DNA from 4 places in the Photobacterium carnosum genome. Region 1 is predicted to be linked to each of the others. Evidence: predicted binding sites of a transcription regulator. Region 1 holds the regulator's gene; each other region holds the start of a gene.
What was found. The regulator CRP, encoded in region 1, controls carbon source genes, mostly activating them, when cyclic AMP is high. The targets are predictions, from matches to a motif close to TGTGANNNNNNTCACA.
Positions count from the first base shown of each region.

Region 1 (7,981 bases):
AAAACATTGCACGCCTAATTGTTAACTATCATACCTAATTGTTACTTAATATGATTGTTTAGTTGATATTCCTATTTTAATCAGCCTTACATCTGCACATTGCCAGTATGGTGCTAACTCAGTGTCAGGTTAGCCACTGGTTCAAGTTTGGGTTAGACTCCTCAGCATGATTTCCGTTTAATTTTGTGGAGCGGGCACGTCCCCGGCGCTATCGATGATTATCTTTTCAGATATCCAACTTCTACGTGGTGGTAAAGTTCTGCTTGAAAATGCCACTGCGACCATTAACCCAGGCGACAAAGTTGGCCTTGTGGGTAAAAATGGTTGTGGTAAATCAACCTTATTTGCATTACTTAAAAATGAACTCAGCTTAGATGGCGGTAATTGTCAGTTTCCAAGTAATTGGGAATTAGCGTGGGTAGCACAAGAAACACCAGCCCTAGAGCGAGCGGCGATTGAATATGTCATTGATGGCGATCGCGAATACCGCGAACTTGAGCGTCAATTAATCGCAGCTGAACTGGCTGACAACGGCAATAAAGTCGCTGAATTACACGGTAAAATTGATATTATTGGTGGCTATACTATTAATGCCCGTGCAGCTGAATTATTGAATGGTTTAGGCTTTTCACAACACCAAATGCAATGGAACTTAACCCAGTTCTCTGGTGGTTGGCGAATGCGTTTAAACCTTGCTCAAGCATTGTTATGTCGCTCAGATCTACTCTTACTCGATGAACCAACCAACCACTTAGATCTCGATGCGGTAATGTGGCTTGAGAAATGGTTGCAAAGCTACCGTGGTACGCTAGTGCTAATTTCCCATGACCGCGATTTCTTAGATCCTGTTATCAACCGTATTATTCACGTCGAAAACCAAACCATGAACAGTTACAGCGGTAACTACTCATCGTTTGAAGTCCAACGTTCAGAAAAGCTAATCCTGCAACAGGCAATGTTTCAAAAGCAACAGAAGCAAATGACGCACATGCAGTCATATATCGAACGCTTCCGCTACAAAGCCAGTAAAGCACGCCAAGCGCAAAGCCGAATTAAAGCTCTAGAACGGATGGAAAAAGTACTGCCCGCGCAGCTTGATAACCCGTTTATGTTTGAGTTTAGAGAGCCTACTGCACTGCCAAATCCGATTCTAATGATGGATCATGTTGCCGCTGGTTATGATGATTTACTGATTCTAGAAAAGATCCGCTTGAATCTTGTTCCAGGAAGTCGAATTGGCCTTCTGGGTCGTAATGGTGCCGGTAAATCAACCTTAATTAAGATGCTTGCTGGTGAATTGCCAGCCAAAGCCGGTGATATGGCCTTTTCGCAAGGGGTTAAAATTGGTTACTTTGCTCAACACCAATTAGAAACCTTATACCTTGATGATACGCCAATACAACATATGGCACGTATTGCGCCTAACTCAACTGAACAACAACTGCGTGATTACTTAGGTAGTTTTGGATTTCTTGGTGATAAAGCATTAGAAAAAGTCGGTCCGTTTTCTGGTGGCGAAAAAGCACGATTAGTATTAGCGCTAATTGTATGGCAACGTCCAAACCTATTGTTACTCGATGAACCGACTAACCACCTCGATTTAGATATGCGCCAAGCACTGACCTTTGCGTTGCAATCTTATGAAGGCGCAATGGTTATTGTTAGTCACGATCGTTATTTACTACGTGCAACCACCGATGATCTATACCTGGTTCATGATCGCCAAGTAATGCCATTTGATGGTGACTTAAGTGATTATCACAAGTGGCTAACTGAGCAACATCGCAACGAGCGTCGTGAACAACAAGCGGCAAAACCCGAAACCAATAAAGACAATAGTGCCGCATCACGTAAAGAACAAAAGCGTTTAGATGCCGAGTTCCGCAAGCAAACAGCACCAATTCGTAAAGAAGTGACTAAGCTTGAAAAACAAATGGATAAGCTTAATGAGATTATTACCTCAGCTGAAACGGCATTAAGTGACAGCACCATTTATGATCCGGAAAATAAAGCACAAATGAATCAACAGTTAAAACTTCAAGGGGATGCTAAATCTGATCTTGAAGACATTGAAGTGGCATGGATGGAACTGCAAGAACAATTAGAAGAAATGGAAAGCCAGCTTAACGCTGAGTAATCATTTAACGCCGTAGCGATTTTCATTGTTACGGCGTTTTTATTTAAGTATGAGTAAAGGACATCATATGCAGCCATTCACTGCCCCGATAGGATTACGCAATCCACACCTACAAACCTTATTACCTCGCTTAATTCGTCACCAGCCCCTCTTTACACCCATCACCCAGCGTCTTGAAATGCCTGATGGCGATTTTGTTGATTTGGCATGGACAGAGCAGCCCGATCTGACAAACCATCACCAACCATTAATGATTTTATTACATGGCTTAGAAGGAAGTTTTAATAGCCCTTACGCTAATGGTCTATTGATGGCAGCCAAACAACAAGGCTGGCTTGGGGTGATGATGCATTTTAGAGGTTGCAGTGGTGAACTAAATCGTCATCCGCAAAGCTATCATTCTGGTGACATTAAGGATGTACGCTTCTTCATTCAATGGTTACGTCAGCAATTTCCACAGCGTCCGTTAATGGCAGTAGGTGTATCACTTGGCGGTAATGTGCTGATTAATTACTTAGCTCACTACCCTGATAATAGCGAACTCATCGCAGCCCAAGCTATCTCACCACCGCTCAACCTAGCCTCATGTTCCCATCGTATTCAGCAAGGGTTCTCGCGCGTTTATCAACACTACTTACTAACATCACTTAAACGCACCGTTGCCCAAAAAATTGAGCGTCACCCTCATACCATGCCGATTAATCAGCAACAACTGGCATCAATTAACAGTGTATGGCAATTTGACCAAGCAGTAACGGCACCACTGCATGGATTTAAGAATGCCGATGATTACTATCAACGTTGTAGTGGTTTACTACAACTGGCTAAGATCACACTCCCCTTACGGATTATTCACGCTAAAGATGATCCCTTTATGTGTCGTGATGTCATTCCTCAGCACCCCTTACCCACCAACATTCACTATGATCTATCAGCGACAGGGGGTCATGTTGGCTTTATCAATGGCAGCTTACTCAAACCACAATTTTGGTTAGAACACACTGTGCCGACGTGGTTTCAGCAACAATTAACTTAGTATCAAGCAACATCACCACATAATGACTAAGTTTCTTTTCAGTTAAGTTTAAGAATATACTGCGGCTATTATTTTATTAGTCATTTAAGAAGTTGTAATGATTATTCCTTGGCAAGACATCGATCCAGAAACATTAACAAACCTGATTGAACAATTTATTTTGCGTGAAGGTACCGATTATGGCGAAGTAGAAATTAGCCTCAGTGATAAAGTCGCTTATGTTCGACGCCAACTAGAATCAGGTGATGCGGTGATTGTTTTCTCTGAATTACATGAATCGGTAGATATTAAGCTAAGAAATCAAATGTAATCCAATTAGTCACTGTATTATCACTCACCAAAACTTGTCTTCATCTGCATTTTTATCACTTAATACCGACATTTCAGCAAACTTGTAGTAACATTTATCACTGTCTATTTTTGTTATTCATCACGTAATAATCACAACAACAGGTGAGTTATGTCGGTAAAACACCCTATTATTGCTGTCACAGGTTCATCAGGCGCGGGCACAACCACCACCTCTGAAGCCTTTCGCAAGATGTTTAATATGATGGACATCAACGCGGCATGGTTAGAAGGCGATAGTTTTCATCGCTTCACTCGCCCAGAAATGGATTGTGAAATCCGTAAAGCTAAAGATCAAGGTCGCCACATCAGTTATTTCGGCGCTGAAGCCAATGATTTCGAGCAATTAGCCCACTTTTTCGAACAATATGCTCAAGACGGTAGTGGCAAGTTTCGGCGTTACCTACATACCTTTGATGAAGCCGTACCTTATAATCAAATGCCCGGAACATTCACCCCTTGGCAACAGCTTGCTGAAAATACCGATGTATTATTTTATGAAGGGTTACATGGTGGTGTGGTTGATGGGGAAACCAATGCAGCCCAACATGTTGATTTACTGATTGGCATGGTGCCGATTGTTAACTTAGAGTGGATTCAAAAGATCATTCGCGACACTCGCGACCGCGGCCATTCAAGAGAAGCGGTAATGGAATCGATAGTGCGCTCAATGGATGACTACTTAAATTACATCACCCCGCAATTTTCTCGCACCCATATTAACTTTCAACGAGTCCCTACGGTGGATACCTCAAACCCTGTTAGCGCCAAAGGTATTCCAAGTTTAGATGAAAGCTTTGTGGTGATCCGTTTTCGTGGCTTAAAGAATGTCGACTTTCCGCATTTATTGGCGATGATTCAAGGTTCATTTATGTCACGTCACAACACCCTTGTTGTCCCCGGTGGTAAAATGAGTTTTGCGATGGAATTAATTATGCGCCCGCTGCTCGAACAATTAATTGAAAACGGCAAAATAGCGTAATCATTACCTATATTAATTAACCATTACTTTGTTAGATTAACGGTCACTGGTATCAGCAACCGTAATCATCATCGTGTTACGCCACAACAATCTCATAACTGTGGCTCATTTCGACACCTTGACCCAGCATTAAACACACTGAGCAGTATTTTTCGAGAGAGTCTGCCACCACTTTACTCACTAGCTGATCATTTAAATCATGACCAGTGACAACAAAGTGTAAATTTGCATGAGTAAAAATTCGAGGGGCTTGTTCACGACGTTCAGCTGAGATTTCAACTTCACAACCAGTGATCTGCTGCTGTAATTCTTGTAAACCACTAACAACATCAACTGAACTACACCCTCCCGCAGCCATTAATACTAATTCCATTGGACTTGGGGCTTTTTCACCGCCATTACCATCTAACACAACACTATGACCCGATGCAGATTGACCTACAAACGTCATATTTTCTAACCACTTCACACGTGATTGCATATTTATATCCTTGAGCTATATTCTTCAGAAATTCAGTTCATTTTCATTGACAATTTCATCAATGTAAACAGTGTTTATTTTGTTTTATGTTAATAATGTTGCATATTTATATTTGTAAAATTAGAGAGTAAAACCACTTTAAAACGGCACGTTAGGCAACTAAGTCACAACGATGTGATCACGTGCACACTTATCTCTCATAAATGAGCAAGTCTGCTCGATCAATATCAAGAAAAAGCTGCAGAAAAAGGATACACTCTAAGCCAGTTCAAGTTAACTCACAGCCTAACCGCTGAGTGAGTAACCCTGCCAACACACCATTTTGTTGAGTTATATCTACAGAACATATTGTTGGGCAACATATGCAGAGGAAGTTAGTAATATGGTTCCAGGTAAACCGCAAACAGATCCAACTTTAGAGTGGTTTCTTTCCCATTGTCACATTCACAAATATCCATCAAAGAGTACGTTAATTCACGCAGGTGAAAAAGCAGAAACTTTGTACTACATCGTGAAGGGTTCTGTTGCTGTATTAATCAAGGATGAAGAAGGTAAGGAGATGATCCTTTCTTACCTAAACCAGGGCGACTTTATTGGTGAACTCGGCTTGTTCGAAGATGACCAAGAACGTACAGCTTGGGTTCGTGCAAAAAGCCCTTGTGAAGTTGCAGAAATTTCATTCAAGAAATTCCGTCAGTTAATTCAAGTTAATCCAGATATTTTAATGCGTCTATCTGCTCAAATGGCATGTCGTTTACAAGTGACAAGTCAAAAGGTAGGAGATCTTGCATTCCTTGATGTAACTGGTCGTATTGCACAGACACTACTTAACCTTGCAAAACAACCCGATGCAATGACACACCCTGATGGCATGCAAATTAAGATCACTCGTCAAGAAATTGGCCAGATCGTAGGTTGTTCTCGCGAAACAGTCGGTCGTATTTTAAAAATGCTGGAAGAGCAAAATCTTATTTCTGCTCACGGCAAGACTATTGTGGTTTACGGTACACGCTAATTATTTTAGTAATACCAAGATCACCGATGAAACCGCAGCTTATGCCTGCGGTTTTTTTTGATCATTTCCCCCTTATGGTCACACCCAAAAGCAATCATTGAGCACATCTGCATTACTGTTAAATTTTAACTTGTAATAGCATCTATTTATGCTACATTTCGCTCACAAATGGATTTTAAATCAATAATGGTCAATATGGATATTGAACGCTTTTCTGCTAATAGTTACACCACAGTACCTGGGGTATTAACCAGTCAACCAACAACCATTGAAATGACAGGGTTTAGTGATAGTCGTTGCTACCTTGAACAACAAACAGGATTACGCCGCTGCCCTGCTGATGAATCAGGAGTTTGGGGTTCGCCGCTAGATAATTAATTTTATTCTAAACAGCACTTATATGACGCAGTGCTGTTTTTTATTACGCGATAGTTCACTTTGTACCGATGAATGCTTTCTATTCACGATCCGTACTTTCAAATATCTTATTTGCTGAAGCAGTCACAAACCCTGAATATAATTCACCATTGGTTTGCGGGTAACGTTTAGCAAATTCATAAAATCCACCCGATATTTTATGAATACCATCTCTAAAACTCACTCCTACTACATCAGCCATAGTTGCTGATTGCTCTAACATTACTTCAGCATTACCTTTAATTTCGCCCCCAGCCTGATTAATCACAAACTGGTTATGACGTAATAAATGATTCACCTCCTCAAGATCAGAGAACTGCTCTAATTGATTAATATTGACCGTAAAATGATTAGCCCCAAAACCATGCGCCGCAACCCATGCCGCATATTCACTTTCAGCGGCTAAAAATTGATAGGTTGCAAAATCAAGTTGCCACGGACGACCACTATAAACAAAATCAGGTTTGCGAAAATAAGCATCATCAACCTGATCGAGCAATGTCCGTATCATTTGTTGTAATTCTGCAGAACACCCCGCTAATTGTAATTCACTGATAAAGACTTTTGGCAGTAACGGATTGGAATGAATAAAGGATTCTGCATACAACTTTTTAGCATTAAAATGATATTTCGCTTGTGGCTGGTACCCCAAGGCAATAAATGGCGCGGCAATTACCGCTAAGCCACATTTGGGTAATCCAAAACTACGCAATGCTATATGATCATTGAGTAACGCCGCGTCCTCAGTTAACAACTGCTGTATTTGCACCGCAGAGGGGCATAACCGTTGACTATAATCGCGCCATAAACTATCAAAAAGTTGGGTAATAGATTCCATAATCAGCCTGCCTATTGAAAGTATTATCACTCATTAAACCTTAGCTCAAGCTTACTCCTGGCGCTAATTGAGACGGTAATTGCACATCATCCCCCTCAACAGATGCCATCGGATAAGCACAATAATCAGCCGCATAGTAAGCACTTGGACGAAGATTACCTGATGCGCCAGGGCCACCAAAAGGCGCGTCACCACTCGCTCCCGTTAACGGTCGATTACGATTCACAATTCCAGCGCGAATATGTTCAATAAAATATTGCCATTGCTGGCTATCAGTGGAAATTAACCCAGCGGCTAATCCATAACGGGTTTGATTAGCACTCGCGACCGCTTGAGTAAAATCGACATAACGACTAACGTGTAATAACGGTCCAAAATATTCTTCATCCGCGAGTTCACTAATAGCACTAACATCGATAATCGCAGGCGTCACAATTGCGCCTTGTCCTCGAGTTGCCATTAATAAAGCAACGCCACCCGCATCCAAGAGTTGTTGTTGATGCAATATGATGTGATCTGCCGCCACAACAGAAATTAATGGTCCCATAAACGGTGCTGGGGTTGCTAATGGATCGCCCACCAGCAATTGCGAGGCGACCGCGACTAAACGGGCTAACAGAGCATCGCCAGCTTTTCCGGTGGCAATATATAATCGCCGCGCGCACGTACAACGCTGCCCTGCACTTAAAAAAGCCGATTGAATAATAGTATATGCTGCAGCCTCAAT
Region 1 covers NZ_WMDN01000008.1:11,475-19,455, forward strand. The annotation lists gene GLP24_RS09425 (ABC transporter ATP-binding protein) at 215-2,137, shown strand; gene GLP24_RS09430 (hydrolase) at 2,205-3,173, shown strand; gene GLP24_RS09435 (YheU family protein) at 3,271-3,483, shown strand; gene GLP24_RS09440 (phosphoribulokinase) at 3,634-4,503, shown strand; gene GLP24_RS09445 (OsmC family protein) at 4,580-4,984, opposite strand; gene crp (cAMP-activated global transcriptional regulator CRP) at 5,367-5,999, shown strand; gene GLP24_RS09455 (hypothetical protein) at 6,195-6,377, shown strand; gene GLP24_RS09460 (DUF1338 domain-containing protein) at 6,457-7,254, opposite strand; gene astD (succinylglutamate-semialdehyde dehydrogenase) at 7,295-7,981, opposite strand, start outside.

Region 2 (7,981 bases), on a different contig from region 1:
CAAGGGAAAAAACCAGCTATATGGCTTGCTCCATTTATTGCAGAGCCAAGTTCAACTATTTTTAAACAGCATCCCGAGTGGTTTGTTCGTCATCATAATGGTGAATTATTAAAAGCAGAAACAGTAACCTATGGCGGTTGGCGGTGTACGCCTTGGTATATTCTTGATACTTCTCACCCACAAGTTCAAGCGCATTTAACTCACGTAGTAAAAACAATGCGTGAAGAATGGGGCGTCGAACTGTTTAAGCTTGATGCTAATTATTGGGGTACGTTGAAAGGGCAGCGTTATCAACGTGATTGTACGGGGGTTACTGCTTATCGTTTGGGAATGGAAGCGATTGCAAAAGGGGCGGGAACGGCTTGGTTATTAGGGTGTAATGCGCCAATGTGGCCATCACTTGGTTTAGTGGATGCGATGCGCGTTTCTGATGATGTTGAGCGTAATGATCATCGCTTTAGTCAAATCGCGCAAGAGACATTTTATCGTAGCTGGCAACATTTGAGTTTGTGGCATATTGATCCTGATTGCGCGACGCTTGTTGATCTTGTGAATCAAAAAACAGATCACCACAGTTATCTCTTTCATCGTGACGCATTATTAGCGGCTGGTGGCTTATTATTATCAGGTGATCCATTAGCGCAGTGGAATAGTTTTGCTCAGCAGAGTTTTTTACGATTAGTTCATCGTCAACAATTAACGCAACAAGCCGCAGTATTTAAAGATTTAAGGTTAACAACCGCAGAATTAGCCTTGCCATTGACTGATGGCTCAGTGCAACAGCTATATTTTGCGTTTAATTATATTGATGATGCCGAGCAAGAGATTTTATTAGAGGCAGAATATGCGACAGATTGGTTTGATTTCTGGAGTGGGGCGTGTGTCGCTAAAAACACGTCTACTTATACAATAGCAATGGGATCCGGATTAGAAAGTCATGTGTTTTATACCGTTAAGGCTTAGTTTTCTTTTGGTTTTAGCTGATAACAACTAACGGTAAGTGAAAAAGTGAAAATCCCAGCAATAGGTGATTATTGCTAGGATTTTTTTATGCTGCTAATCCGATCAGTTTTAATAAACTTTCAGCAGTTTCAATGGCCTGATGACGATTAATAATATTTAATTTTTGATATAAATTACGAATATGAGTTTTAATCGTTGTGGCGGCGACATCAAGTTCATTTGATATTTGTTCATTGCTATAACCCGCATAGATGAGCCCTAAAACCTGCCATTCTCGTTGTGTGAGTGGGCTAGAACGAATAAGTTCAGGAATATTGGGTAATGCTAATAGCTTATCAACAAAATTCTCATCAAAATGTACAACCCGAGCCCGTTCTTTACTGGTCATTTCCCGTAATAAATATTGGCAACGGTGTAGTGTTAATTCGTCTAATTTTTTATGTTCAACCAGCGTTTGGAGTAATGTATTGATATCATCACCGACACATAAAAAATCACTGATCATCCCTGAATTATTGCTGACAGTAAGCACTTCATTTAAGGTGGTTAAGGCTTGTTGTGGTTGCTCTGCTTGTTTATATAGTACTGTTTGAATTATTGCATTGCGATGATGATCTGTATGCAAATCATGTTCAATACAATGTTGTTGCATGGTGTTAAGTAACTGCTGCGCTTGATCTGTTTCTTTTAATAGAAGATAAGCTCTGACAATATTACGGGCGTGCAATTGTTGAAAATGATTACAGTATGATTTTGGTAGTGTGATGTTTTTTAACCATTCTTTGATGGCATCAGTATCGTTTTTAGCTTGCCAATATAGAAGACAACTAAAATCATGGTTTGCTAACCAATCAATATGATATGAGGTGTTTTTGACTAAATCATGGCATATATCAAGATAGCGGGTTGCTTTATCTAATTCACCTCGAGATATTGCAATTCTTGCGAGCATAGAATAAGCATGTAATGATTTTGATTTATCAAATGGGGTTAAAATTTCAATACATTTATGCGTGCATTGTTCTGATTCATCTAAACGATGCCAGCACCATAAAATCTGTGCTTTTAAGCGTAACGTAAATTCATGTAATGGAACTTGCTGTAAATGCTGTTCTTGTATGAGTTTAGTGGCGTTTTCTAATAATTCAAAAGCATGGTGAATAGCGCCTTGAGCAATAAGAATCTCAGATTGTTGAAGTAAGGCCCATAACGCTTGATGATAGAAATGATATTGACGTGCCATCTTTTCAGTTTGTTGCATCATAGATAACGCTTGGGTTAAATTTCCTAAGCAATGATGAACTTCACCAATGACCGATGTTGCAACAATACGACTGCGATAAGTCGTTGCAGGTAGTTGTCCTAAGGACTGTTCTGCTAATTTGAGTGCTTGTTGTGGTTTACTTTGATTAATCGCAACTTGTGCCCGTAATGCATTAAATTCACCTTGAATGGCATCATCCAGCGTTAAGTCGCGAGATATTAGTTCAGTTTCACTTTGTGATAATAGCTCACCCACATCATTATAACGGTGTTGGCTTTGTGCGAGCCATGCTTTTAATAAACATAAACGTGGCGAGCCAAATAAAATGTCTTGATTGAGTTTTTCAATGGCATTTTCAAGTAAATTTAATCCACCTTGATGGAACATACTCCAGCCATGAGCAGATAACAGATCGGTTAACAGTGGTTGATTCTCACTCTTAAGCGCATGAATAAGTGCCTGTTGATAATTATGCTGTTTTATCCATGCTTTGGCGGCACTTTCATGTAATTTATTTCGTTGCTGAGGGATTGTCGCATAACGTTGATGACGTAAAAATTCAGCAAATAAATTATGAAAACGATACCAATTATTATCACCTTCTAATGGCGTTAAAAATAGGCCAAAGCGGTTAAGTGTTTCTAACATTGCTAAAGCATCAGATCGTCCGGTTAATTCGGTAATTAATTCAGCATTAAATATGTCTAATATTGAACAATGTAATAAGAAATCTTTAATGTCTTCACTTAATTGATCAAAAACTTCTTCAGCTAAGTAATCCCATAAATGGCTACGATTAAAATTCACTAATGAGTGTGCTGAATCTGCTAATAAATTAGGTTTTTGTTTTGCATGCAAAGCGATAAGTTGTAATGCAGATGGCCAACCTTCAACTTGCTGTCTTAAGTTGCTCAGTAATTGACTCTCAACATGATCGGGCACTCGTTGATGGAAGAACCGTTGGGTTTCTTCTTCATCAAAAGCAAGGCTATCATGATCAACTTCAAGTAATAAATCACGAATACGTAAATTTGCTGTTCCCAATGGTGGAATAGTACGGCTGGTGACAATAAGTGTAATATTATCAGGCATGTGCTTTAAGAAAAAACGCATTCCTTCATGAATACTGTCATCATTAATAACATGATAATCATCTAATACGATGTAACATATTTCTTGATAATCGGCTAATTCAGCAAAAAGTGCATTGATTAATGTCGTAATACAAGCAAACTGACGGCGCTCGGCCATTGCTTGGGTTTTTAAACAGCTATTATTGGTGGCTTTATTTATTGCTTGGAGAAAATAATTAACGAAACGAAAGCTTTCATTGTCGTTTTCATCAATATTAAACCAACCAGTATGTGGAATATCTTTTAACCATTGCGCTGCCATTGTCGTTTTGCCATAACCTGCAGGCGATCGAAACAGGACTAATCGATAATTATTGGCTTGGTTAAGACTTTCAAGGAGGCGAGGCCGTAAAATCGCGTTATGTAATCGTGCTGGGCGAGTAAGTTTAGAAGGTATCCACATAATTAAGCTCTTTAAAGATCCATCATTTAAGGCTAGAAATAGGAATATATACGATAAACGTATTATTCTTGGTGCTTACTTTAACCTTCAGTACGATACAAACAAGATCTCTTATCATTCTGACTCTTCTCATCCCTATAAATTTGAGCTCTCTCACATAATATACGGATGAAGTGCCGAATTTTTACTCGCCGACTACCAATATTTTTCCTACGCCCTTTATTCTCATCCCCATAATCCTTTTATTAGGATGATGTTTCATTATTTGAATCAGTGCAGCATAGATACCAATCAATTAAATCTTACAGTGAGACATAATAATGAAAAAGCGTGGTCAAACACAACAATTTGATAAAGCCTCATTTAAGGCTTCAGTTAAAAAACATTTAGTGACTACTTATGCTCAAAATATTGAAACTGCCAGCGATAAACATTGGTATTTAGCTGTAGGTAAAGCACTTGCTGAAATTAGTACTGGCAATTTACTTGAAACAGAAAAGCGTGTTGCTAATGCAAAAACTCGTAGTATTAACTACTTTTCACTAGAATTTTTAATTGGTCGTTTAACGGGCAATAATTTAATTAGTCTTGGTCTATATGAAGAAATTAATGAAGCCGTTACTGAACTTGGTTTTCAGTTAACTGATTTATTAGAACAAGAACGAGATCCAGCCTTAGGTAATGGTGGTTTAGGTCGTTTAGCTGCGTGTTTTATGGATTCATTAGCAGCTCAAGAGTTTCCTTCTGTTGGTTATGGTTTACATTATCAATATGGGTTATTTCAACAGTCATTTCTTGATTGTCATCAAATCGAATTTCCCGATGCATGGCGTGAAGCAGAGGGTTATCCGTGGGAAGTTCAACGCCCAGAATTGAATCAATTTGTTGGTTTATATGGTGATGTTAGCTCTTATACTGATGATGAAGGACAGCAGCACCGCCGCTGGAATCCTGCCGTCACATTACAAGGCATTGCGTGGGATTTACCTATTATTGGTTATCAAAACCAATCGGTATTTCCGTTACGTTTATGGGAATGTCGAGCGCCTGTACCGTTTAACTTGGCTAAGTTTAGTGATGGTGATTATGTTGGCGCACAGCAAACGCAAATTGCGGCAGGTAATGTAACTAAGATACTGTATCCAAATGATAATCATGATCAAGGTAAAGTGTTACGTTTAACACAACAATATTTTCATTGTGCTTGTTCTATTGCTGATATTATTTGTCGTCATCTTAAAAATGGTCATGAAATTAATTCATTATCAAAATTTGAGGCTATACAGCTTAACGATACCCATCCAACAATTGCTATTCCAGAGTTGATGCGAGTGTTATTAGATGACCATAAACTAAGTTGGGATGATGCATGGGCAATTGTTTCAAAAACATTTGCTTATACTAATCACACCTTATTGCCAGAAGCATTAGAAACATGGAGTGAAGCTTTAATTGGTGAATTATTACCTCGTCATTTAGAAATCATTTTTGAAATAAATCATCGTCTAATGGTTCAGGTTGAAGCTAAATGGCCGGGTAATAATGAAATAAAACGTAAGCTTTCTATTATTGCTGAAGGTCAATCGCGAATGGTTCGTATGGCGAATCTTTGTGTGGCAAGTACTTATGCTGTTAATGGTGTGGCAGCGCTTCACTCTGAATTAGTAAAACGTGATTTATTTCCAGAGTTTGATGAACTATTTCCTGGACGCTTACAAAATGTGACCAATGGAATTACGCCTCGCCGTTGGCTTAAATATTGTAATCCACAATTATCAGCTTTAATCAGTGAAAAAATAGGTACTGAATGGCCTGCTCATTTAGAGCAATTAGAAGCTATTGCTCAGTTTGCAACGGATACTAAATTTCAACAACGTTTTGCTAAAATTAAGAAACAAAATAAACAACGTTTTGCTGACTGGGTTGCTGAAAATCTTGATATTGAATTAGATACTAATGCTATTTTTGACGTACAGATTAAACGACTACATGAATATAAACGTCAGCATTTAAATTTATTACATATATTATCGCTTTACCATCGTTTATTAAATGATCCAACATTTGATATGCATCCTCACGTATTTATTTTTGCGGCAAAAGCAGCGCCTGGTTATGCTTTAGCAAAAGACATTATTTATGCCATTAACAAAGTTGCCGATAAAGTAAATAACGATCCTCGCTTAAATGGTAAGTTGAAAGTGGTTTTTGTGCCGGATTATCGCGTTAGCTTGGCTGAAATTATTATTCCTGCGGCAGATGTATCAGAACAAATATCAACAGCTGGTAAAGAAGCGTCTGGTACGGGTAATATGAAATTAGCACTTAATGGTGCATTAACGATTGGTACGATGGATGGTGCCAATGTTGAGATCCGTGAAGAAGTAGGTGATGACAATATCTTTATCTTTGGTTTATTAGTTGATGATGTCGAAAAACTAAAAGCTGAGGGTTATAACCCCCATACCTATTATGAGCAAAATAGTCTATTAAAAGCATCGATTGATTTATTGGATAATAATGAATTTGATGCTACGGATTGCGCGGCATTTTCAAATATTCGTCATAACTTATTAGAGGGTGGTGACCCATATTTAGTTCTTGCTGATTTTGCTGACTATGTGAATGCACATAATCGTATTGATGCTGAATATCGCGACCAAACTCAGTGGGTTAAAAAGACCATTTTAAATACCGCATTAGTGGGTAAGTTTAGTTCAGACAGAAGTATTCGTGATTATGTAAATAATATTTGGCATTTAACTGCATTGCCTAAGTAATATTAATTCTGCATTGATGCCAGATTTGGCATCAATGCTAATTATTTTTTTTATTATTTTATATTCTTTATTTTTAGTTGATTAAATTTTTAATAATTTGATCATAACAAATCGCATCGTAGTGGAAGTAATTGCCGCTTATGGAGAAAACAATGAAAGATAGCCAAGTATTAAAACAAGTGGCAAAAGCTGCGGGAATTGCTGATAGTTATATTAGTGCTTGGGGGGAGGAAACCCCAGTTGCAGACGAAACGTTACGTCATTTATTAACCGCGTTAGGATATGACGTGCGTAATGATGAAGTGCTATTAGAGTCAAGTGGTAAACATAATCGCGTTGAAGTTTTAGCTGATGTAAAAGTTGTTCGTAGTGGTGAGGCTATCCACATTGAGTTGCAATTAGGTGCTAGCGCTAGAGTGAGCGATTTTAGTTGGCGTTTAATCGCAGAAAGCGGTGAAGTTTTTGAAGGTTGGTTACAGTCGCAATTAGTGAGTGATATGCGCTCTGAAGGTGGCACATTAACATTTTCACTACCTGAATTAGCCTGTGGTTATCACCAGTTTGAATTAATGCGTAAACGTCGTAAATCACCGTATTTAATGACGCTTATTGTTGCACCGACAACTTGCTATAAACAACAACCGTTATTAGATGATAAAAAAATATGGGGAACTAGCGTTCAACTATATTCTATTCGCACTAGTCATAACTGGGGTATTGGTGATTTTGGTGACCTAAAACAATTGGTTATTGATGTAGCTAATGCTGGCGGGGATTTTGTTGGTTTAAATCCAATACATTCTCTTTTTCCAGCTAATCCAGAGGGTGCAAGTCCATATAGTCCGTCATCTCGTCGTTGGTTAAATCTGCTTTATATTGATGTTAGCTCAGTGGCTGAATTTGCTCAAAATGATAAAGCTCAGCAGTTAGTGGGCAGTGCAGAATTTCAACAACGATTAAGTGCAGTTCGTGATACTTGTTGGGTAAATTACAGCGAAGTGTCATCATTAAAAATGGCTGTATTACCGCTGTTATATCAAACATTTGCTACCCGTCATCTTGATAAACATACCGCAAGATCAAAGCAATTTTTACAGTTTGTTTCTGACGGTGGTGAGAGCTTATTACATCAAGCAACGTTCGATGCATTACATGCTCATTTAAAGCAAGAGAACGATGATGTATGGGGATGGCCTGTTTTCCCTCAGCAATATCGTCATTTTGGCAATCAAGCAGTACAAGATTTTATTGCTCAAGAATATGAGCAAGTTGAATTATATATGTACCTGCAATGGTTAGCTGATATACAACTAGCTGAAGTACATGAATTAGCCAATGAAAAAGAAATGGTCCTTGGTTTGTACCGTGATTTAGCTGTTGGTGTCTGTGATTCTGGCGCTGAGACGTGGGCGGATCATGGTGCGTTATGTCAAGATGT
Region 2 covers NZ_WMDN01000001.1:131,517-139,497, reverse strand. The annotation lists gene GLP24_RS00620 (glycoside hydrolase family 36 protein) at 1-963, shown strand, start outside; gene malT (HTH-type transcriptional regulator MalT) at 1,049-3,763, opposite strand; gene GLP24_RS00610 (glycogen/starch/alpha-glucan phosphorylase) at 4,084-6,543, shown strand; gene malQ (4-alpha-glucanotransferase) at 6,696-7,981, shown strand, end outside.
Region 2: the regulator CRP is predicted to act here: its motif matches at 3,906-3,921, upstream of malT (HTH-type transcriptional regulator MalT).

Region 3 (7,981 bases), on a different contig from region 1:
TGCATAAATGTTTTAAAGTGGGGCATAAAGTCAGCAAAAAGTGGATGTTTGCGGTTTATCATCATAACCGGGCCTAATAATCGCAGAGCAACACCGACTCTTGTTGCTTGCGTTGCATCTAACTCACAGCCTTTCTTCAAGTTTTTAACTATCTTAAACAGATCTTCTCTATCTTGAAATTCAAATTGCATGGTTTGGGCGGTAGATGACGGAGACTCTACTTCTTCAATGGTAATACGATAGGTTTTTTTATTAGACATAATTGTACTCTTATTTGAAATAAACATGAGTATAGTTGATGTTGTCAACTATATGATCCTTGGATATAGCGGAAATATAATGGTTAATAACAAAACGCTAGATAATTTATTTCAATTGGTACATGCGTTAAAACGTCAATTACATGAGCAGATTGAACAACTTAATCTGGATGTTACACCGATGCATGTTCGAGTAATTAAGATCATTAATAAAATGACACCGTGTACCGCTATTGATATAGCAACAGTGTTAGAACGAGATAAGGCACAAATCACACGGTTAGTTAACACCTTAATAGATAAAGAATTTATTACTAAGGTAGCCCATCCAACAGACAAGCGAAGTTCGTATTTATGTGTTACTGATCGTGGCATAGAGATTGTCGCAAAACTGGTGGTTATTGATAATACGATGCAGGAAAAAATAACAAAAAACATTAGTCTAGATGAGATAGCGTTGTTTCAACAGTTAGCCGATAAAATGACGGATAACCTTCGTTACAAATAACCTTGTTGTTCGGTGGCAGTCTTTGCATAATACTCAACGTACTTTAACTTATAAATAGCAGATAAATGACTTCTTCATACCATAATATTGATGTGCCTTTTAATTACCGCCATACCTGCTGGTTTTGCGGTGAGCCGTATTTTGATAGCCATGCTTTTATGGCTGTCCCAAATTATGATAATCAAACCTTACCGATTATGCTGCCGTGTTGCCAAGAGTGTTTTACTTTTGCTAATGCGGTAAAGGTCAGTAGCTTAGATGTACTGCGCGATAAAGTGAAACAGCAACTGCATAAGAAATACCATAAACATCTACAAATTGGGGTTAACTGGACCAAAGAAGAACTTGAATCGTCTGAAATGGAGGGTAAAGCTCTTGAAGGTTTTCGTTTTAGTGGTTGGAAGATGTTTGAAATCGCTAAAGATCGAGTCAATTACGCGGGATGGCCAATCAATATTGATGGCTTGCCTTGCTATGATGTGACGACGACATTTCAATTTGAATATGATGGCATCATTTATACGAGTTTAAATCACGCAGTGACTCAGTTGGCTGCGTTGTATGCTATTCCTCAGCCTTATTTAGAACAAGTGATAGAGCTGGTCGGGCGTGAAAAAATGACTTATGCCTTACGCTTTTGTAAAACGACTTATGGTTATTCACCAGCAGAGCGTGAGTCAAGTATTGGTAGTTTACGGGCGTTATTGGCAGAAGAGCAGGCTAATGCACAAGTATCACATCGTTCGACGAAAGAACTACGTAAAGTCGCGTTGGCTGATATTAAACAATTGATGCTGTACCGTACCATTATTGCACCGCCTGCGATTCAATGGGCATTAGAACGCGGTATTCAAACGCTAGTCGAGTTAGCTGATCACGAAGACGTATTTTTTGAATATTTCGGTAAAGATTCAGAGTTAACGGCATTTACTTATTTTAATGGCTTGCAAATTTATTTCGAAAAGCGCGAATTAGATCCCGAGTGGGCTGAGAAATCGGATCCCAATCGAGATCTATTTACAAAGTAACGTGTTTAGATAGCGCACTATAACTTTTTATATCTTAAAAAAAGATTACGTACCATAGATATAACGATGGATACGCTTAATTGCTGAATTAAAGCTATCGACATCGTCATTTTCCGTGAAAAAATTTAAGTATTTATTCACGGAATCTTGATCTTCAAAAATGTAAATATTAATTCGTGGGTGAGAATGGTGTTCGCCATGATCGGATAAGCGAATTTTAACAAAGTAGTTACCTTTATTTATTGTAAAGTAACTGGATTCAGTGGTTAATGAATCGATGTGTTTATAAGTGATCAGTCCTGTATATTGTGCTTGATCTAATAAATCTATCAATTCATGTTTTTCATTATTGAGTAATTTATTCATGAGATAACCTCGTAGTTGAGTGTTATTCTCATTTAAGTGTAGAAGAGTTTAATGATAATAAGGTTGGATCTAAATATTTAGGCCAACCTTTGCTTTATTTAGTGATTAGTTATGACTTGCCCACACCATCGTGCGACCTTTGTCATCAAAAGCAACCACGTTATAGCTGTCTTTCTTATCACCATATTCCATACCAGGTGATCCCATTGGCATTCCTCCAACAGCCAAGCCTTTCATTCTTGTTGGCTTGCTCGCTAAAAATCGTTTGATATCAGTCGCAGGAACATGACCTTCAAAAGTATAACCTTCAATTTGAGCGGTATGACAAGATGCATACTCAGGTAATACGCCTAGTTTGATTTTTGTGGGTGTGAGATTTTCTTGGTAAACGTTTTCTAACTCAAAGCCATTATCTTTCATATGTGCGACCCATTCTTTACAGCAGCCACAATACACTTATGAGTATTTCGGTACTATGGATAGATTGAAAACTAAAGCTAGTTAATAGTGCTGGTTGGTGTTGAGACTGTGACGAGCAATCATCGCTATTACAATCATCGCTACAAATTGAATTGTTAGCAGATGTTGCTATATATTGTTCAACGCTAGCGTTATTCTTGCAACAGGGACTCTTTTCCATGCAGCTACAATATGGCATTGGCATTATTTTTGTGGTGTGTGCATACGCTGTATTGGTTAATACAGTGAGGATTAGCACGCTATGCACAATAAAATAGAACCAATGACGTATCATTTTGATGATTAACTTAGCCTTTATGATTTTTATGCATTATAGGTTTAATCTGCAATTCAACAATGAATAACTTGTAATAAAGTATGAAATATACCTATATTATATTGCTCGTATGAATGACTGACACATATTCTTACAGCTAATTTATGGATAAAAAAATCAATTCGTTTAAATTTACCCTTGCGCACTGTGATGAATAACGTTGGGTTTATTTAATGTATTGAAAGCGCCTTTAGGAAAAGAAATGCAATATACTGAAAAAGATCGTCGAGTTTTGCACGATACATGGATGAGCTACAAAGCAAAAATGCGTATAACTCAAATAGAGATGGCTAAAAAGCTAGAGTTAACGCAACTTGAATTTTCAGACATTCTGCGAGGGGATTCTGTTATTCGACATCAGTTTGTTAATGATTTTTGTGGCATTTTAAATATTGATCCAGTTTTAATACTTCCTTCGTTGCGTGAAGCGGTACAAAAAGGATCGCTAGTAAACTCTATTGTTAAGAATACGTTTATCTTTGATGGCGAAATTAAGAAAGTAACATACGTTGGTAATCAACTTATTGTTGAGTACGAACATATTCCGAGTGTTAGTTAGGTTTGCCATAAGATTATTTATTTTATAAAAAAGGCTCATCGTATTATTCGATGAGCCTTTTTTTTATTAGTGATTATATGTTATTTTCTGTTTTTCTTAGTATTTTCATTCCATTCAGGAACAAAGAAATAAAGCACTGCGGCTGAGAGTATTGACCCCATGACATCAGAAGGGAAGTGCATACCTAGCCATAAGCGGCTAATACCGACACCTGTTGCCCAAATGATTAAGCCACTTGCGATAAGATATTTACCTTGGCGAATAAAAAAACCACCCCAAAATAAAACACAGATAGCTGCAAAAATAGTGTGACCAGAAGGGAATGAGTAGTTTGTTTCACCTTCCCAGCTGCGTAAACGCCAAGGGCTGACATAGGCAGACGCTTCTTTTACGACATTATCTTTAGCTGCTGAATCTAATGCATAGAAAGCAGTAGGTGAATCGACCAAATGTAAGTGTTGTAACTCATAGGTATAAGGGCGAGGAATGGCTGTTTCATGTTTTAATACTGTTTTAGTGACAAAACTTAACACTAATAAGATACCAAATTGAATCCATACTTTAGTGATGGTTTTCTTTGGTAACCGCATAAAAACAGGGGTAAGACACAATAATGCGGAGGTGATAAGGAAAAACGGACTGCCAGCACTATCGGTTAATAAAGCAAATGTAATACCCGCCGCACTACTTACTGGCGTAGTTAACACAGGCACTGGGAATATATGAATTGCAATAAATAGCAATATTGCAAATAAGCCTAATGCAATAAAATTAGGTAATTTTTTAGATATAAAAGTCATCATCGAGAGAGTTCAATCTTATCATTATGTAATAATTAAGTAAGCCATAAAAAATAAGACTGTTATAACGTGATATTTTTCATGGTTTAATATCGGCTGTTTCTTTTCGCATAAATTGTATCAAATGTCATTAATAAAATCGTTGGATAACAACTTCTATGCTTATTTGTCAGGTAATGTTTATGTTTTTTATTTCTTAAACAATAAGATAATAATTTATACTCATAAAGTTTACAAATTTGGCGGTTATTTAGATGTTAAATTTGTAATTTATTATAATTAATTTTCATGATATTTCTTAAATTGTGAAGGTTGTCACGTGAAATAACGCAAACATTAAGAAAACTTAATGTTTATCTTGAACTAAGTTTTGCGAACTACTGTATGGTTAGCACATGCTTAAACGACATATGTTGTTTATTAATTTTAATGTGATGATATGGAGAAGGGAATGAGTATTCTTGGACATTTCCAAAAGTTAGGAAACGCGATAATGTTTCCAATCGCAGTATTACCTATTGCTGGTATTTTATTACGTATTGGACAACCCGATCTATTAAACATACCTTTTATTGCAGCAGGTGGTCAGGCGGTTTTCACAAACTTAGCGCTTTTATTTGCTATGGGTGTTGCTGGTGGCTTCTCAAAAGATAACTCAGCAGCAGCGGCAATTGCGGCAGCGGTTGGTTATTTCATCATGATGGCTGCAATGAAAACGCTAAATGCTGATGTCGACCCAGGTGTTGCTGGTGGTATTATTATTGGTGTATGTGCCGGTCTATTGTATAACCGTTTCCATGCAATTAAATTGCCAGAATTCCTAGGCTTCTTTGGTGGTAAACGTTTTGTACCTATCATCACAGGTTTAGTTGCATTGATTCTTGCTTTTGCCTTTAGCCTTGTTTGGCCTCCAGTGCAAGATGGGATCAACCATTTAGGTAAGTGGATTCTTACTAGTGGTATGCCAGGCGAATTTGTATACGGTATTGCTAACCGTCTATTGATTCCACTTGGTCTACACCACATTCTTAACAGTATGGTTTGGTTTGTGTTTGGTAACTATACCGATCCAGCTACAGGTCAAATTGTTACAGGTGAAATCTCACGTTTCTTTGCGGGTGACCCATCTGCAGGACGTATTTTAAGTGGTTTCTTCCCTGTTGTAATGTTTGGTCTTCCAAGTGCAGCATTGGCTTTCTATGTAACAGCTAAGAAAGAGAATAAGAAAGTAATTGGTGGTATGTTGTTAAGTGTTGCATTAACTGCATTCTTAACCGGTATTACAGAACCAATTGAATTTATGTTCATGTTCCTAGCACCTGGTTTGTACTTAGTACACGCTATTTTGATGGGTGTGAGTATTGTTGTTGCATCAATGCTTAATATTCACATGGCATTTAGCTTCTCATCTGGCTTGATTGATTACATCTTGAACTATAATGCTCCAGCAGCGCATAATTCATGGGAAATCATTCCAATGGGTTTCGTGGTTGGCGCTATTTACTTCGTGATCTTTGTTGGTGCGATTAAGATGTTCAATCTTAAAACACCGGGTCGTGAAGATGCACCTGAAGAAGATTCAAACCCTGATACAGACAGCAAAGCTGATTTAGCAGTACAATACCTAGCAGCACTAGGTGGCAAAGATAACTTAACTGATATTTCTGCTTGTATTACTCGTCTTCGCCTAGGTATTGTTGACCGTACAATCATCAATGACGCTAAACTAAAACAGTTAGGTGCGAAGGGTGTTGTAAACGTAGGCTCAAATAACCTTCAAGTTATTATTGGTCCACAAGCTGAGATTATTGCTAACCAAATGAAAGCACTTTAAGTCTTCATTCGTTAAGTAAGAGAAAGTATTCGCGATTTCATAACTTCCCCCTATGGTCGCGTTAAACGGTCTACCTTCTGGTAGGCCGTTTTTTTATACCTAAGAATAAATGTGTACGGTGTATAATATTAAAGAGTTACGGGTAAAGCATTAATGAGTGATTAGATCTAGGTTTAGGCATGAAATGAGAATATTAGTAATTGAAGATGACCTCACAACCCGCGAATTTATTGCGAGGGGATTACAAGAGCAGGGTTTTGTAGTCGATGAAGCGGAAGATGGTCAGCAAGGTTTAATGATGGCAACCCGTTATGAATATCAACTTATTATCTTAGATCGCATGTTACCGCAATTAGATGGTTTGAAAGTGCTAGGAGCATTAAGGGCAGCGGAAAACCACACGCCAGTGCTGATATTAAGTGCAATGGATAGCGTTGAAGATCGTGTTGTTGGCTTAACGTCGGGAAGCGATGATTATCTGACGAAGCCTTTTGCGTTAGCTGAGCTTGTTGCTCGCGCCAATATTCTTGTTAAACGTAATCAATTAGTCGCAACGGTTTCGTCTGAATATAGCTATGATGATTTACGATTAGATATTAAATCACATCGAGTCTGGCGAGGTTCTCGACTGATTAATTTACAGCAAAAAGAGTTTTTGTTACTGCAATACTTAATGGAACATGTTGAAAGTGTTGTCTCTCGCATGAGTCTGTTTGAATCGGTGTGGAGCTACCATTTTGATCCTAAAACCAATGTGATTGATGTTCATATCGCTAATTTACGTAAGAAATTGGAATCAGATGGTGAGCCAAGTTTAATTCATACCGTTCGAGGGGCTGGTTATGTCTTACGCCGGGTCTGAAAACCTGTCGCGATCAACTATTTTTAAAGTGTTGATGTATTTTATTACCTGTGTCGCTTTTATTTTTATTTTATTTATCAATCAGGTAGTGGTTAGTTCTGAAACGTTTTACCACCAGCAATTAAAACGTGATTTGGTTAATGAAGCTAATTTGTTTTCGATGATAGTTAACAAAGGTGATAGCGCTGAATTATACCGAACGATAGCGCAACGCAAGCAAAGTAATACGACATTTAGTTATATTGTACAGCCGGGAAAACGCATTAATAAGGAACTGTTACTTTATCCAACGGCGTCATTGATGTTTGGTCCAAGTAAAACTGCCCAATTATCTCAGGTGGTAACATTGCCTTTAGGAATGGAGTTAGTCATAAAGATTAATCCCCAATTTATGCAATCGTACCGAGAGACGGTTATTCCAATGTTACTTTCTGGAATTGCTATCCCCGTTATTATCATGCTGGCAGGAGCTTCATTATTTGCCGTTGTAATATTGAAAAAATTAGCGCGGGTTAATCAGGGAATGAATCGGGTTATATTAGGTGAAAAAGGGGTTAAGTTACCCGTTAGTACCAATGATGATGAGTTTGATGTGTTAGCCATGCATCTTAATTTCATGATAGAACAGGTAGAGAAAAAAGAGACGTCGTTAAAGGCATTGTCGGTTGGTATGGCTCATGATTTACGTACGCCTATTGCCCGCATGAAACTACGCTTAGAACGGTTATTAACCCAAAATACAGCCCCATATACAACAGAATTAGAAGCATGCCATGATGACTTAGAAGTATTGCTTAGTATGTTTAACGGTATGTTGGAAATTGCTAATTTAAACAGTGGCAAGCAGCATATTGACAAAGAATGGGTCGATTTGTCTCAAGTATGTCGTGATGTGGTTGAGTTCTTATTACCTATTTCAGATGAGAAACAGCAGCAACTGAGCTTTAGAGAAGATCAACCATACCGAT
Region 3 covers NZ_WMDN01000012.1:43,625-51,605, reverse strand. The annotation lists gene GLP24_RS12425 (DUF3861 domain-containing protein) at 1-260, opposite strand, end outside; gene GLP24_RS12420 (MarR family winged helix-turn-helix transcriptional regulator) at 340-768, shown strand; gene GLP24_RS12415 (hypothetical protein) at 834-1,796, shown strand; gene GLP24_RS12410 (hypothetical protein) at 1,842-2,162, opposite strand; partial or broken gene GLP24_RS12405 (DUF411 domain-containing protein) at 2,268-2,615, opposite strand; gene GLP24_RS12400 (transcriptional regulator) at 3,161-3,517, shown strand; gene GLP24_RS12395 (phosphatase PAP2 family protein) at 3,598-4,320, opposite strand; gene nagE (N-acetylglucosamine-specific PTS transporter subunit IIBC) at 4,769-6,151, shown strand; gene GLP24_RS12385 (response regulator transcription factor) at 6,336-7,013, shown strand; gene GLP24_RS12380 (sensor histidine kinase) at 6,994-7,981, shown strand, end outside.
Region 3: the regulator CRP is predicted to act here: its motif matches at 4,622-4,637, upstream of nagE (N-acetylglucosamine-specific PTS transporter subunit IIBC).

Region 4 (7,981 bases), on a different contig from region 1:
GTACAGGACGACCATTTTTGTCGTCAATAATCATTGTGCTACCAGTGCCTTCTTGCTTAACAGCGTAGAAAGCCAAACTTGCCGTTGCACCAATAACGTTTTTCGCTGCTGCTGGATCTTGTACACCAGGAAGCTCGATACGAATACGGTTTTCACCTTGGCGTTGTACAGATGCTTCTGTAATACCAAGTTGCTCAATACGACCACGCATAGTTTGCAAGTTCTGCTGTACGGTTAGGTTACGCAGATTGGTTTGCTCATCTTCACGCATAGACAATACTAAGTTATTGCCTTCGCCATTCTTCGCTTGCCATAGTGGGTATTGAGTACGAAGGTATGTACGAATTTTATCATTCGCTTCTTCACTTGGCAGACGCACAATAACTTGGTTGTTCTTGGTCATTTCTGAACGTGCAGCACGAATATCTTGCTTACGGAAATCACCACGAAGATCATCAGTCAGCTGCTGGGCATGCTGCTTATAAACTTCTTTCATATCGACATCAAGTAAGAACTGCACACCACCACGTAAATCAAGACCTAACTTAATAGGCTCAAAACCTAGACCTAGCAACCATTTCGGTGCGGCAGGTTCTAATGCTAACGTTAAGCGGTCTTCATTATGAATAATGCTGTTTAACGCTTCTTTCGTATTGGTTTGTTCTTTGGTTGAATTAACCACCACAATAGTACGAGTTGGCTGCTGTTCAATAGTTTTGGCTTCAATGCCATTTTCTTTTAGAACACGTTGAATCTCAAAAGGTGTTGGCATCGCGCCGCCTTTCGCACTAATTTGTACTGCTGCATTTTCGCCATACCACGTTGGAATAGCACTAAGCAACATAATCGAAACCGTCACAATTAACACAACATATTTCCATGCTGAGTAATGATTCAGAATCTGTTTATTATTCTTTTTTCTCATTATTTTAAGCCATATCTCTAGCAACAAATCATATTGTTGCGACCGATAACACATCAGTAATTATTGTTAATTTTATTCTTAATAAATAAGAATGTCCGCTGATTATCGTATTCACAACAGATAACCTTGGTATTAATAATAGCTATTGATAGATTTAATACATAAATTGATAAAACGCTTTATGTGTCGATGAAAGCAACATCACTAAGTAAAGCACACCATGCCATAAATGACACAAGCACCAGTAATGTCTTATGCCGTAACGAACGAATGCCCGTACTGTGAATAGAGTAAATTAGATTCTTTCCAACCAGAGACACGAGATGATGAAGATTTTATCGTTAAAATCCAATCATTTTGCGGGCTGATGGGTTCTGCATACCCAATGGCAAGCATAGGTATAGGGAGTAAGGGGAGTTCAAACACTACTTCGAATGTTGGCGCTATTTCATCGGCGCTATGGTAGAAACTATTCAAAGATCGCGTAGAGATATTAATCATATTACTTAAATTAATAACGTCAGCACGATGATGCTTACCACTATGGAGTGGAATCTTAATATTAGCTGGAGATGGGAAATTCCAAACTAATCTAGTGCTATAAAAAGAAACAGGTAAACCATTATTACTTACATAGCGATCTGTTGGATGTTTTTGGATTGGCGATTGATCGCTCTTATGTTGAAGAGTAAGAGACTGATCAGTACGGCTGACCATATCAGGAGCCACAGCGATAGTATTAACAACATGGGTGCTAAATACTGGCGCTTCAATAACATCAGTATAAACAGGACTGGTCGAGGTGAAATGCATAATATTTGCTTGTGGCGATGCGGAAGCAAATGAACTTGCTCCTAGACATAACACCAATAATATAATGCGTAACACGATTGACATCATTAAATGTGACTAAACCAATCTGTAAAATAAAAGTGAGTGTTATGATAATTGCCAACACAGTTTGTTACAAGCGATTAATCTCGAATAATTAATCCTATTGATAAACCTCACTCATTTGCATAAAACACATACAACTGATACCCATTTACGCAATAATATAGTTTGTTATGATGTTAGAAATTGCTCACAATTAAAATCAAGGAAGTATTAATAATGACAGCAAATGTTGCTTTTTTAGGGCTAGGAACGATGGGTTATCCCATGGCAGGCCACCTCGCCAAAGCAGGTTACCATGTAACAGTTTATAATCGAACCCAGGCAAAAGCAGATAATTGGGTTCAAGAATATAATGGCACAATTGCCCTTACTCCTTGTGATGCGGTAAAAGAAGCCGACATTATTTTCACCTGCGTGGGTAATGATGATGACGTACGTGAAATCTATAAGGGTCAACAAGGCATTTTAGTCACCGCTAAACCGGGGGCTATTTTAGTTGATCACACGACAGCATCAGCAGATGTTGCACGCGAAATTGCCGATGCCGCCCATGCCATTGGTTGTGACTTTTTAGACGCCCCCGTATCAGGCGGTGAAGCTGGCGCGATTAATGGTTGCTTAACGGTTATGGTTGGCGGTAATGAAGCGGTATTTAATAAAGCCAAACACGCTATTGCACAATATGCAAAAGCAACAACGTTAATGGGTGAAACGGGTTATGGTCAAATAACAAAAATGGCCAACCAGTTATGTATTGCGGGTGTATTACAAGGGTTATCTGAAGCCGTAACTCTCGCTAAAGCGGCTGGTCTTGATATTCACACCATGACCGAAGTGTTAAAGCATGGTGCGGCAGGATCATGGCAATTAGAAAATCGCGCCCAAACCATGGCTGTAGATTCATTTGATTTTGGCTTTACCATTGATTGGATGCGTAAAGATCTTGCGATTTGCTTTGATGCTGCCGAGAAACTTAATGTTGAACTTCCATTAGCAAAACAAGTTGATGCTGAATATGAAAAATTACAACAACGTGGGTTTAACCGCGCAGACACATCAATCTTAATCAAGCAATTTGATAAATAGTGACTTAAAACACTTAGCAACAAAGCCGTAGCAATAACCATTACTACGGCTTAATTATTTTTTATATCTAGATTATTTATCTAGTAACAATATTCATTATAGCGCGACGAAAATACCCGCTAGCGTTGCACTCATTAAGTTAGCTAACGTTGCCGCCATTACTGCTTTAAAACCCAATTTTGCCACATCACTACGACGTTCAGGTGCCATCACACCAATTGAACCAATCTGAATCGCAATCGAACCAATGTTAGCAAAACCACATAACGCAAAGGTAATAATGACTTGAGTATGTTGTGATAATGTCTCTTTGATTGATGCAAAATCCATAAAGGCAACAAATTCATTTAGAATCAGTTTTTCACCAATGAATGTACCCGCAGCCATCATTTCATTAGCAGGAACACCAATAACAAATGCTAATGGAGAAAAGATATAACCTAGAATAAGTTGCATGCTAAGAGGCGTTGTTGCAAACCAATGCGATACGGTATCTAAACCAACCACAGAAGTTAAACTTGCTAAGCCATAACCCACTTGTTCTAAGCCTGCATTCGCCATCGCAATCACACTAACAAAGGCAATTAACATCGTACCAATCGCAACCGATACTTTCATACCGTTCATTGCGCCCGCAGCCAATGCATCAATTGCATTACTGTGCTCACTAGTCGCCATTTCGATTTCAACTTGTTCTTCTGGCACTTGTTGTTCTGGCACTAAAATTTTCGCCATTAACAAACCACCAGGAGCGGCCATAAAACTAGCTGCAATCAAAAACTTAAGATCAACACCTAAACCTGCATAACCACCCAACACCGAACCTGCAACAGATGCCATGCCACATGTCATTACGACAAAAAGCTCAGAACGGGTCATTTTGGCTAAGAATGGACGCACCAATAATGGTGATTCACCTTGTGATAAAAAGATATTACCCGTTGCCACTAATGATTCAGCGCGGCTAGTACCCAATAGTTTTTGAATCCCACCACCTAATACTCTAATTACCCACTGCATAATACCGAAGTAGTACAACAATGAAATTAATGCACTAATAAAGATCACTAATGGTAATACACGGATCGCAAATACAAAGCCACTTTTTTTAATATTCGATAAGTCACCAAAAACAAAATGAATACCAACATCAGCAAAGCTTAATAAGCCAGCAATACCATGACTCATTGCGCCAAGCATTTTTTGACCGAGGGGAACATACAAGACCAATGCAGCAAAACTTGCTTGCAGTACTAAAGCGCCAATAACAGTACGCCAATTGATCGCTTTGCGGTTATCTGAAAGTAAAATTGCGAATAAAACCAGTATGATAATACCGGCCAAACTAATTAACAACTGCATTATTTCGTCCTATTGTGTTCATAAGTGGGTGTCGAATAATGTAGGTATTGATTGTATTGTGACATCGGAAAAACATTTGCTGAGGGATCAACAAAAGATGGATATTACGCCAATATGCGTAAATAACTAAAGGGGTGTTCGTCCAATGGTACAACATACAAGTCACCTAAATTAACAAGCTACAGTTAACGCCGGTCCAACTCCGTGGGTCGTTCACATATCCTAGTGACAGCTTGTAATAAGGTGGCTGAACGTAATTGTTCTGGCCGAGGCGGGAGTATATAGAGATATTGGTCACATTAAAAATTTAGTATAGTGTTTTTTTACATTTATACGTAATTCGCATAAATAATAGCCTGAATACTACTTTTTTGACTGTTACATTGAAAAAAACGCACAAAAAAGCCCAGTTACTTTTACATAACGAGGCTTTAAGAATTCAATATACCACCAGCAAATATAACCACTAGATAAAACAGACCACTAACTATTATTTTGTTAGTGCGTTATTTAGCCATTCATTAAACGCTGTTTTAGGCATTGCACCATTTAACATATCAACCATCTTACCGCCTTTAAAGACCATAATGGTTGGAATGCTACGAATACGGTATTGGCCTGCCAATGCTTGTTGTGCTTCAGTATCAATTTTAACGAAACGAGCAGCACCATCACGTTCACTAGCCACATCAGCAAAGACTGGCGCAAAACCTACACAAGGACTACACCAAGGGGCCCAAAAATCAACAACAACAGGTTTGTCACCATTAATTAAATTTGCAAAGTTATCAGCAGTACCTTCAATTGGCATGCCATCAAGTAGTTTTTCTTTACAAGTACCACATGTCGCTTCATCGTTCACACGATCAAGGGGTAAACGGTTTAATGCTTTACAATGTGGGCAGCGAGTTGTCATGGTTGTCATAATGAATTTCCGAATCTAATTCTAAACTATTATTATTAAATCTATCCCTATCATTCTAAAAACAAAAGCTGTTTTTACTGATTAAACTGATAGGAAAAACCTATGAGTCTCAATTGTGCTATCTGCATCACTATCTAAGCTTACTAATAACTAAAACGAAACGGATTAAAAATTCACCTTTTTTAATCCGTTTAATACCGCTTATTAACTCAATGGCTGTGTTGCTACGGCATTATTTACCTTCGAGCAAGCTAAACCCAATGTATCAAGTTTGGCAACAAAGGCTTGAGCTTTACTTTCGCAGTAACCGACCTCATGGTTTGCACTCCATAACACTTGGCTACCGCTTGCTTTGGTGTATTTAACATCACAAGGTACTTTGTTACCCGGTTGACTATAAACCACCTCAACAGTGCGCTCTGCGCTGCCATCTTTACACACATACATATCTTCTGCCGATGCTTGAAAAGACAAAATAGACAACATCAGCAATAACATTACTTTCATAACAACCTCAGGATAAAAGCTTTAGTATTAAGTTTAGTCGGCTTGAGAATTAACACCTCAATCCCTCACATTTTATAATGCTAACATATGTATGATGTACTGCCGATTAACAACCACTCTGCCGACGACTATTACGTAATATTCTGGATCATATTAAAAAAACGGTCATCTGCGCTCGCAATGGTAAAACCACATCGAGTATATAAATGATAAGCAGGACTGATTTTAAACACTCTTAACCTCAACTGTTTTACGCCATATTCACGTGCTAATCGAACAGACTCCATAATAGCTTAAGCGCCAATACCTTGATTTTGATACTGAGAACTAACCTGAAGATCCCGCAAATAGCACTCATCATTATCCCATGCTAAGCAAATAGCACCAATGACGTCACCATCAGACAAAATATCCCAGTTATCGAGCCCTGTTATCTGTTCTACTATTGTTGGCAACGCCCAATCAACAGCATAATACTCATAATACGTACGCATATTGTTATACGTTAACTGCGCTGATGCCGATACATCACGGGTGGGTTGATATACAATCATTTGCTCTCATCCTTAAAGATCATAATTCTATTCAAGCTAACTTAATCAATATGATCAATAGCCATCATTCCCTACAGTGAGATTACGAACAAGAGAGAGGATCTACTCACCTCGCGTTGTATAATGTAGTTTTCATTGCTGTCTTTCTGGCAAACTTGATAACAACACATAATATATAAATAACCACATGATTATTTAACCCGCTCATATGTTTCTTTCATTTCTTCTGGAGCAATACCATATTCGTAATTAGCCAAATAACCATCTTTATAGACCGTCATTCCATTGTCACTCCAACTAACTTTAATGGTTGCCGTTTTACCATCTTTACTTCCCATCAGTTTGAGCATTTCAGTATCAATCAAGATGGCTTTTATCGTTTTAATACGTTTAAAAGATTGAAATTCACTCGATACAGGTAACTCACCATAAGTCTTAACCCAAGTAGACTTGGGAACTAACCATTGATTATAAATATTATCAGCAATCGGAGTTATTTTACTCGCAATCACAATATCATTTGTCACACGATTAGAGGTTTCAACAATAAAACCACCTTTGGTATCAGAAACATAAGTCGGAAATTCTGAACCAATTTCAGTATCTGTTGGTAAACGCCCTAAGGTTTTATCTTTCTTTACGAAAATTTGAGCATGTTCAAATTTAGCCATGATCTCAGGGATTTTCTGAAATTCAACGGGAGCAGCAAACACATTGCAAGTTAAAGTAAACATAGAAGCAGCAAATATAGTTTTTATAATTTTCATTATCTTATTCTTTAATATAAATAAAATATCACAGTCAAAATACTCTGTGAATAATGCAACATAACGGACAACAGCCAACACATTACCTATCTCATCTTACAAGGTAAACGCCCAGTGACTATTGATAGTTATAATTGTGCATTTCCTCGCATTACTCACTATTTGAATAAATCATTTAAGACGTTAACTACCAAAAATTAGAATATCACCTGATACTGTAACGCTAATAGAAATCAGCCACTTAACAGCGAAAGAGAACTACTGGACAGCCAAATATTTTTGTTCTTAAATAACGCCCTTAAAAAATAAACCATTCCACCAGCAATAAACCCTCAAAGCTAAAATTTACAGCCCATTATTGATAATTATTTGTTAAATCAACCTTATTTCCATATTTCAGGATCAACAACGCCTACAATCCTGACAGTTATTGCAGTATTTTTATCTGATTATAAGAAGCTATGTCTATTTAGGGTGTAACTGGTGACTCGCCAACTTTCCTTTGCACCAATGCCCACCAGCATGTTGTTTGAATGCACACATTTGAGACCATCTACCACTTACGTTAGCGTAATGTTCCATAAATTGTTCACTGTGCTCAAGCCAAGCATCTGCTGTTATTCCCATTTTCTGTAAAATCTTTGGCTGATTAGGGAGAACTACTGGACAGCCAAATGTTTTTGTTCTTAAATAACGCCCTTAAAAAATAAACCATTCCACCAGCAATAAACCCTCAAAGCTAAAATTTACAGCCCATTATTGATAATTATTTGTTAAATCAACCCTATTCCCATATTTAACGATCGACAACGCCTACAGTCCTAACGGTTATTGCAGTATGTTTATCTAATTATAAGAAACCATGTCTAACTAGGATGTAACTGATGACTCGCTAACTTTCCTTTGCACCAATGCCCACCAGCATGTTGTTTGAATGCACACATTTGAGACCATCTAC
Region 4 covers NZ_WMDN01000009.1:81,718-89,698, forward strand. The annotation lists gene secD (protein translocase subunit SecD) at 1-925, opposite strand, end outside; gene GLP24_RS10530 (hypothetical protein) at 1,178-1,825, opposite strand; gene GLP24_RS10535 (NAD(P)-dependent oxidoreductase) at 2,036-2,908, shown strand; gene GLP24_RS10540 (NupC/NupG family nucleoside CNT transporter) at 3,005-4,270, opposite strand; gene trxC (thioredoxin TrxC) at 4,761-5,195, opposite strand; gene GLP24_RS10550 (hypothetical protein) at 5,400-5,702, opposite strand; gene GLP24_RS10555 (GNAT family N-acetyltransferase) at 5,996-6,256, opposite strand; gene GLP24_RS10560 (hypothetical protein) at 6,448-7,023, opposite strand; gene GLP24_RS10565 (hypothetical protein) at 7,489-7,650, opposite strand; gene GLP24_RS10570 (transposase) at 7,890-7,981, opposite strand, start outside.
Region 4: the regulator CRP is predicted to act here: its motif matches at 4,554-4,569, upstream of GLP24_RS10540 (NupC/NupG family nucleoside CNT transporter).